DNA from 2 places in the Mycobacterium sp. D16R24 genome. Region 1 is predicted to be linked to the other one. Evidence: riboswitches for the same ligand, from Rfam matches in the RefSeq annotation. Region 1 holds a riboswitch; the other holds the start of a gene.
What was found. A riboswitch is a leader RNA that binds a small molecule or an ion and turns the genes downstream of it on or off. The one in region 1 is predicted to bind S-adenosylmethionine.

Region 1 (4,306 bases):
GTCGCGCGGCGTCGGTTTGGTGGCGCGCCAGCCTCGTGACGAACCGGGTCCACGAACCAGACCGTCCGGGGTGATCACGGCGGCGACCTGTGCCTCGCCGAACACCAGCGCCGCGCGTTCTTCGGGATCGTCGGCGTCGACGGGAACGTATGCGGCTCCCGCGGCCAGTGTCGCCAGGATCGCCACATAGAGCGAGTAGCTGCCCGAGGGCATCCGGATCCCGACGCGATCACCGCGCCCGATTCCCCGAGTGCCGAGCCATTCGACACTTGCCTCGACGTCAACGATGAGCTCGGAGTACGTCAGCTGGATGGTGCCGTCATCGATGGCGGGCGCGTCGGGGTGCTCCGCGGCGGTGGAGTAGAGGATGTCGATCAGGGTCCGGGCCGGAGGGGCTGACCTGCCGAGCAGGTACTGCGGAGGCACCGGGTGGGCCGGGGTTTCATGTGCGACGGCCTCGGAGGACTCTTCGTGCGCGCGGTTGGTGGGTGACTCGTCGGGGCCGGTCACGCTGCTCCTCGTTAGTTTCCGCGTCGGTTTCTGTGGGCCTGGAGGGGTACCGTAGCGAGCCTATCGGTCCGGGTGCGGCTAGGCTCGTCGCCGCGCGGAAGTGGTCCGTCGGGCACGGTGATCCCGTGGCCCCTAAGTTTGCCACGGTGGTCCACCGGCCGATCTGTCCGGTACCGGAGCAGGAGAATCCCCATCCGATCCGACGCGCTGCGGTATCTGTACACCTAGCCGGCCGACCTGCGGATCGAGATTCTTGTTGTGGCGGCCAAGGGCGCGCGCACCCGTGCCGAGACCATCACCAAGAACGGCGGTAGCTACGACACGTGGACCGTCGGCAGGGACATCACCGTGGTGATCTCGATGACCTTCGGCGTGGAACACCTAGCCCTCTTTGGCAGTGCGCCGGGTCTTGTACAGGCTGGCGACGGTGGTGATGAGCAGGGTCACGATGATCACCGCAAGGCTGGCCAATGTGGGGATCTCGGGTACATGGACCGGCTCGCCGCCGTTGATGAACGGCAGTTCGTTCTCGTGCAATGCGTGCAGGATCAGCTTGACGCCGATGAAGAACAAGATGAACGCCAGCCCCTGCGACAGGTACACCAGGCGCTTGAGCATGTCGCCGAGCAGGAAGTACAGCTGGCGCAGACCCATGAGGGCGAACACGTTGGCGGTGAACACCAAGTAGGGCTCCTTGGTGAGCCCGTAGATCGCGGGGATCGAGTCGAGCGCGAAGAGAAGATCGGTGGTGCCCAGCGCGACGATCACCAGGAACATCGGCGTCATCAGTCGTGTGCCGTTTTCCCGGACCCACAGCCGCAGGCCGTCCCACTTATCGGTGGTCCGCAGGTGCTTGCGGGCGAACTGCACCACGGCGTTGTCGGCGTCGTCATCATGCTCGGTGTCGCGTGCCAGGTTGACGGCGGTGTACACCAGGAACGCGCCGAACAGATAGAAGATCCAGGAGAACTGGTTGATGGCCACCGCGCCGAGGGCGATGAAGATGCCGCGGAAAATCAGCGCCAGGATGATGCCGATCAACAGGGCCTCTTGCTGATAGATCCGGGGCACCTTGAAGCTGGCCATGATGATCAGGAAGATGAACAGGTTGTCCACCGAGAGGCTGTACTCGGTGAGCCAGCCCGCGAAGAACTCCAGTCCGAACTGGCTGCCGTGGAAGAACCACACCCACAAGCCGAATGCCACCGCGAGCCCTATGTAGATGCTGAGGGCGGTGGCGGTTTCGCGGACGGTGGGTTCATGGGGCCGCCTGCCGATCACCACGACGTCGATCAGCAAGATCGCGACCGTGACGGCCAGCGTGATGATCCATTCGAGCTGCGATACCTGCATGAAATAACCTCCGGTCGCCAAAACGCCGGAGGTCTCTTCCGCCGGCGGGTGACCGGCCTGCGGCACCGACCGGTCCGACAATGGCCGATGTGATGACGACACCGCAGCGAAGGAATACTCCCCTCCGCGCGCCAGTCTGCCCTATGGCGCGGGGATCGGAAAATCGGGCCGGATTCACGAGCCGACACGGCGGATTTGAAATCACCCTGCGCAATGCGCTTGACGGTGGCTGCGGCCGCGCGCAGACTGCGCACAGGTCATGAGTACCAGCGATAAGCCCTGGCTAGCTGGTCGGCAACCCTCCTCCATGCCGTTTGTCTTCGCGCAAGCGGCTCATCCACGGCGGGGTGCTCCAGGTGACGACCTGGCCGCGCTCAACCGGGCGTGGCAAGCGTGGACTCGCCGGGCGGGTCCGGTGAGATGGGATGTCACATGCCAGTGTCCAAACAATCTGGGTCCGAGCAACCGGCCGCGCGTGTGGTGGGAGCCGACACCAAAGTTCCTCTGGCCCTAGGTGGCTGGATCAGATACGCCAATTTTGACTACGCGGCCAGCGCGCCCGCGCTCTGTGCTGTCGCGGATCGCGTCACCGAGCTGCTGCCGTATTACGCCAGTGTGCATCGTGGCGCCGGATACGCCTCCCGTGTGTGCACGGCGCTCTACGAGCGCGCCCGTGAGATGGTGGGACGCTTCGTCGGGGCCGCCGCCGACCACCATGTGATCTTTACCCGTAACACCACCGACTCGTTGAATCTGCTCGCCTCGGCGGTGCCGGGTGAGGTGGTGGTGCTCGATATCGAGCACCACGCAAACCTGTTGACCTGGCAGCGATATGCGGCCCGGGTGGTAGGGCATCGAGCCACCGTTGCGGACACCGTCACCGCGCTGGCTGACGAGCTCGCCCGCCGGCCCGCCGCACTGCTGGCCGTCACCGGGGCTTCGAATGTCACCGGCGAGGTGCTGCCGTTGGCCGAACTCGCGTCCGTCGCGCACCGGTACGGAGCGAGGATCGCAGTAGACGGCGCACAGTTGGTTCCGCACCGCCGAATCGATTTGGTGACAACTGGAATCGACTATCTCGCGTTCTCCGGGCACAAGCTGTATGCGCCATTTGGTGCTGGAGTCCTTGTGGGGCAAAGCGACTGGCTCGACGCCGCGAGGCCGTATCTCGCGGGTGGTGGGGCGGTGCGCAATGTTGGTATCGACGGGGCCGAGTGGCTCGCGGGACCGCAGCGCCATGAGGCGGGCACGCCCAATGTGGTTGGCGTCGCCGCCGTGGCGGCTGCGTGTGAGGCATTGTCCGCGCTGGGGGAGGTAGGCCACGTACAGGATGCGCTCACCGCCCAACTTCGGGACGGGCTCGCCGCGATCGAAGGTGTTGACACCCTGCGTATTTGGAACGGTGGTCGGGATGTGCTGGGCATTGTGTCCTTCACTGTCACCGGATACGCGCCGTCGGTCGCCGCGGCCTATCTGTCGGCCGAGCACGGAATTGGGCTGCGTGACGGCAGATTCTGTGCGCACCCGCTGCTGGAGAGGTTGGGATACCCAGGGGGTGCGCTGCGCGCAAGTATCGGGCTGGGAACCACCGCGAGTGACATCGCGCGCCTCGTCGACGCGATCGGTGAGCTCGTCCGTCACGGGCCGGCGCTGATCTATACCGAGCGCGACGGGCAGGTCGGGCCGGTTGATGACAGGCGGCCACTCCCGGATTTCCTGGTGGCGTAGGCGCCAACACAGTATCCGTAACTCGCAATACGTGATACTTTCAGTTCGACACATCACAGGGTCTGACTGACAAGGACGTCGAATGACTAGTACACGTGTGCGGGGTAGCGAAGTCAACGGTGGGGAACGGGCAGTTCCCGACCATGAGGTCGTGATCATCGGGGCAGGCTTCGGCGGCATCGGAGCGGGTGTTGAGCTGACCAAAAGGGGAGTCCACGACTTCGTGATCTTGGAGAAGTGGGGTGCTGCCGGAGGCACCTGGCACGCCAACAAGTACCCGGGCGTGGCTGTCGACATCCCAACCTTTATCTACAGCTTCTCCTACGACCAGAAGACCACCTGGTCAAAGTTCTTCACCCCCGGTGACGAGCTTGAGGGGTACGCAAACGAACTCGTGGACAAGCATGAACTGCGCCGCAAGATCCGGTTCAACACGCGTGTAGTGCGTCAGGAATTTGATGAGGCGCGCAACATGTGGGCTCTTACTCTGGACGATGACAGTGTCATCACTGCCCGGCACGTGATCGCCGCGACGGGGGGCCTCGAGCAACCCAAGCTCCCCGAGATAGACGGTATCGATTCCTATCAGGGTGTGCTGATGCATACTGCTTTGTGGGACAAGGATGTTCAGCTGGCCGGAAAACGAGTGGCAGTCATTGGCACCGGTGCCACATCGCTGCAGCTGGTTCCAGAGATCGCTCCGGAGGTTGGCCAT
Region 2 (4,306 bases), on a different contig from region 1:
CCCATGGTGGTCGGGTCGAACTGGCCGTGGGTCTTGCAGAAGTTGATCATCTCCTGGTAAATCCGCGAGAAGGTCGACTCGGGGTTGACGGCCTTGGTGTCCTTGAGCTTGCCGTCCGCGCCGTACATCTTTCCGCCGGCCCGGATCATGGCGGGCATGGAAGCGTCCACGATCACGTCGCTGGGCGAGTGGAAGTTCGAGATGCCCTTGGCCGAATCCACCATGGCCAGTTCGGGGCGGTGCTCGTGGCAGGCATGCAGGTCGCGGATGATCTCCTCATGCTGCGAGGCGGGCAGCGCCTCGATCTTGCTGTAAAGGTCGGACATGCCGTTGTTGACGTTCACGCCCAGCTCGTCGAACAGCGCCTGGTGCTTGGCGAAGGCATCCTTGTAGAAGATCTTCACCGCGTGTCCGAAAACGATGGGGTGACTGACCCGCATCATGGTGGCCTTGACGTGCAGAGAGAGCATCACGCCGGTCTTGTACGCATCCTCGATCTGCTCTTCATAGAAGGCGCAGAGCGCCTTCTTGCTCATGAACATGCTGTCGATGATGTCGCCCTCGCCCAGCTTCACCTCGGCCTTGAGCACTGTGGCCTCGCCCGTCGCCGTCGTGAGCACCATCTTCACCTTGCGGGCGCGATCCAGCGTCAACGACTTCTCACCGTGGTAGAAGTCGCCTTCCTTCATGGTCGCGACGTGGGTGCGCGACGCCTGCGACCACTCGCCCATGCTGTGCGGGTGCTTGCGCGCGTACTCCTTCACCGCACGCGGCGCACGACGGTCCGAGTTGCCTTCGCGCAGAACGGGGTTCACGGCACTGCCGAGACACTTGGTGTACCGCGCCAAGATGTCCTTCTCTTCGTCGTTCTGCGGGTCTTCTGGGTAGTCGGGCAGCTTGTAGCCCTTGCCCTGCAGTTCCTTGATGGCGGCCAGCAGCTGCGGCACCGACGCGCTGACGTTCGGCAGCTTGATGATGTTCGTCTCCGGCAACTGCGTCAGGCGGCCCAGCTCGGCCAGGTTGTCCGGAACCCGCTGGTCTTCGGGAAGGTAGTCGGAGAACTCGGAGAGGATGCGCGCGGCAACGGAAATATCGGTGGTTTGGACGTCGATACCTGCCGGCCCGGCGAAGGCCCGGATGATCGGCAAGAAGGAGTACGTCGCGAGTAGCGGCGCCTCGTCTGTCAGCGTGTAGATGATGGTTGGCTGCTGCGCACTCATGGTCACTCCCGGCGTCGTTGGTCGGTCAGAATCTGAGGTAGATCTGGCGACCGGTGGGTCGCCAGGCTCGTCCTATTCAGTATCACGTCGTCTCCGAGCCTAGGCGGGCGGACGGCCTGTGATTGCGCTCCCATCGCGGCTTCCCCAGCACCGTCGAGTGGCGCCTGGCATACCTGGTGGCAACCATTCGGTGAATTGCGATAGGCTTCTCACTGGTCATGAGCACCAGCGTCAAGCCCCGGCTCGCTGGTCGGCAACCCTCCAACCGCGGTGGGGTGCCCCGGGTGATGACCAGGTTGAGTAGCCGACTGGGTTATGAAAGGACAGTCGGCCACACGGCAAGCGCGGGTCCGATGGCGGGCCCCGAGAAGACAGGTTGGCCCGATGAAGTATTTGTCCCCCGGGGGTGAATCCCTGCATACCTGTTGTCGTTGTTGTCGCTGTCGCATGCTCTAAACCGCCAGCCCCGCACCGACCACCAGGAGGTTTCCATGACCGATATCGATCCCACCGCCCAGTGGGCGTTTGAGACCAAGCAGATCCACGCGGGCCAGTCCCCCGATGCGGCAACCAACGCCCGGGCTCTGCCGATCTACCAGACCACGTCGTACGTCTTCAACGACACCGCACACGCGGCGGCGCTGTTCGGCCTGTCCGAAGAGGGCAACATTTACACGCGCATCGGCAACCCGACCCAAGACGTCGTGGAGCAGCGCATCGCCGCCCTCGAGGGCGGTGTGGCGGCGCTGCTGCTGGCGTCCGGACAGGCAGCCGCAACCTTGGCCATCCTCAACATCGCGCAGGCCGGCGACAACATCGTGTCCAGCCCGCGCCTGTACGGCGGCACCTACAACCTGCTGCACTACACGTTGCCGCGTCTGGGCGTCACGACCACCTTCGTCGAGGATCCCGACGATCTGGAGTCCTGGCGCCGGGCCATCACCCCGCAGACCAAGGCACTCTTCGCCGAGTCGATCTCCAACCCGCAGAACGACATTCTCGATATTCCCGGCATTTCGGAGATCGCGCACGCGGCAGGCGTCCCCCTCATCGTCGATAACACCGTCGCCACGCCGTATTTGATTCAGCCGCTGACGCACGGCGCCGACATCGTGGTGCACTCGGCCACCAAATACCTTGGTGGACACGGTAATGCGATCGGCGGGGTGATCATCGACGGCGGCACCTTCGATTGGACACAGGGCCGCCACCCCGGATTCACCACGCCAGACCCGAGCTACCACGGCGTGGTCTTCGCCGACCTGGGCGCACCGGCTTACGCACTCAAGGCCCGCGTGCAGCTACTGCGCGACCTCGGCCCCGCCATCTCGCCGTTCAACGCGTTCCTCATCGCCCAGGGCCTGGAGACGTTGAGCCTGCGCGTGCAGCGCCATGTAGAAAATGCGGAACGCGTCGCTAATTACCTCGTCGCCCAGCCGGGGGTCACCCACGTCAACTACGCCGGGCTGCCCACCTCCCCCTGGCACGAACGCGCGAAAGAGCTGGCCCCCAAGGGTGCCGGCGCCGTACTCGCCTTCGAGCTGGACGGCGGCGCTGAGGCGGCCACCACCTTCATCGATTCGCTGACCTTGCACAGCCAGGTCGCCAACATCGGTGACGTGCGATCGCTCGTGATCCACCCCGCGACGACGACGCACGCGCAGCTCGCACCCGCCGAACAGGTGGCCTCCGGTGTTACGCCGGGACTGGTCCGCTTGGCGGTCGGCATCGAGGGCATCGACGACATCCTGGCCGATCTGGACAGCGGATTCGCCGCGGTGCGGCGACTCGAACAGGCCGCGGCGGTGGCATCATCGTGACCTTGACCGACGATCTTCGCGCAAGCGGCTCATCCGCCGACCAGCAGCTTCCCGCGTCATGCATCGCCCTGCCCCAGGGCGATGAGATCGCCTATGTACCAATAGGTTCGATCACGCTGGAAAGTGGCGCTGTCATCGACGACGTGACCGTGGCGGTACAGAGCTGGGGAGAGCTCTCGCCGCGCCGCGATAACGTCGTCTTCGTCTGCCATGCGCTCACCGCCGACTCACATGTGGTCGGAACCGCCGGTCCCGACCACATCACCGGCGGCTGGTGGGAAGGAATCATCGGCCCGGGTGCAGCGATCGACACCGACCAGTGGTGTGCGGTCGCCACCAACGTGCTGGGCGGCTGCCGTGGCACAACCGGCCCGACTTCCCTTGCCGAGGACGGAAAGCCCTGGGGCTCGCGGTTCCCCGAGGTGTCGGTGCGCGATCAGGTGAATGCCGACATCGCCGCACTCGCACAATTCGGGATCACCGAGATCGCCGCCGTCGTCGGCGGATCGATGGGTGGCGCGCGCGCACTGGAATGGGCTGTCATGCAACCGGATTCGGTGCGTGCGGCGCTGGTGCTGGCAGTCGGCGCCCGTGCCACCGGCGATCAGATCGGCACCCAGAACACGCAGATCGCCGCCATCCAGTCCGATCCGGACTGGATGGGTGGCGACTACCACGGCAGCGGACGCGCCCCCGAAAAGGGACTGAACCTCGCCCGGCGCATCGCACATCTGACCTATCGCGGCGAGGTCGAGCTGGACACCAGGTTTGGCAACGATCCCCAGGTCGGCCCGGACGGGCCCGAGGATCCGTGGGCCGGTGGCCGATACGCGGTGCAGAGCTACCTCGAACATCAGGGCGACAAGTTCGTTCGGCGCTTCGACGCCGGCAGCTACGTCATCTTGACCGAGGCACTCAACCGGCACGACGTCGGGCGGAGCCGTGGCGGCGTGGAGAAGGCGCTGCGCGGCTGCCCTGTCCCCGTCGTCGTCGGCGGCATCACGTCCGACCGGCTGTACCCGCTACGGCTGCAGGCGGAATTAGCGGACCTGCTGCCCGGTTGTACCGGCTTGCGGGTGGTGGAATCGGTGCACGGCCACGACGCGTTCCTCATCGAGTTCGACGCGGTGAGCGAGCTGGTGCGGGAAACACTCGCCCTGTCCAAGTCAACACAGGCTTCGTAACGGAACCCGAGGAGCGCGAATGCCGGACGCACACGCAGAGCCATCGCTGTCGTTCGGTTCCCAGGCTGCGGCCTACGAGCGG

Region 2: another riboswitch for S-adenosylmethionine. It lies ahead of B4383_RS03755 (bifunctional o-acetylhomoserine/o-acetylserine sulfhydrylase); the one in region 1 lies ahead of B4383_RS19045 (aminotransferase class V-fold PLP-dependent enzyme).

Annotation. Positions count from the first base shown of each region.
Region 1 is NZ_MAEV01000022.1:36,623-40,928, forward strand. It holds gene B4383_RS19035 (Pls/PosA family non-ribosomal peptide synthetase) at 1-510, opposite strand, end outside; gene B4383_RS19040 (TerC family protein) at 892-1,863, opposite strand; SAM riboswitch class IV at 2,119-2,263, shown strand; gene B4383_RS19045 (aminotransferase class V-fold PLP-dependent enzyme) at 2,296-3,591, shown strand; gene B4383_RS19050 (NAD(P)/FAD-dependent oxidoreductase) at 3,674-4,306, shown strand, end outside.
Region 2 is NZ_MAEV01000004.1:264,793-269,098, reverse strand. It holds gene B4383_RS03760 (NADP-dependent isocitrate dehydrogenase) at 1-1,220, opposite strand, end outside; SAM riboswitch class IV at 1,435-1,571, shown strand; gene B4383_RS03755 (bifunctional o-acetylhomoserine/o-acetylserine sulfhydrylase) at 1,712-3,040, shown strand; gene B4383_RS03750 (homoserine O-acetyltransferase) at 3,103-4,224, shown strand; gene B4383_RS03745 (class I SAM-dependent methyltransferase) at 4,244-4,306, shown strand, end outside.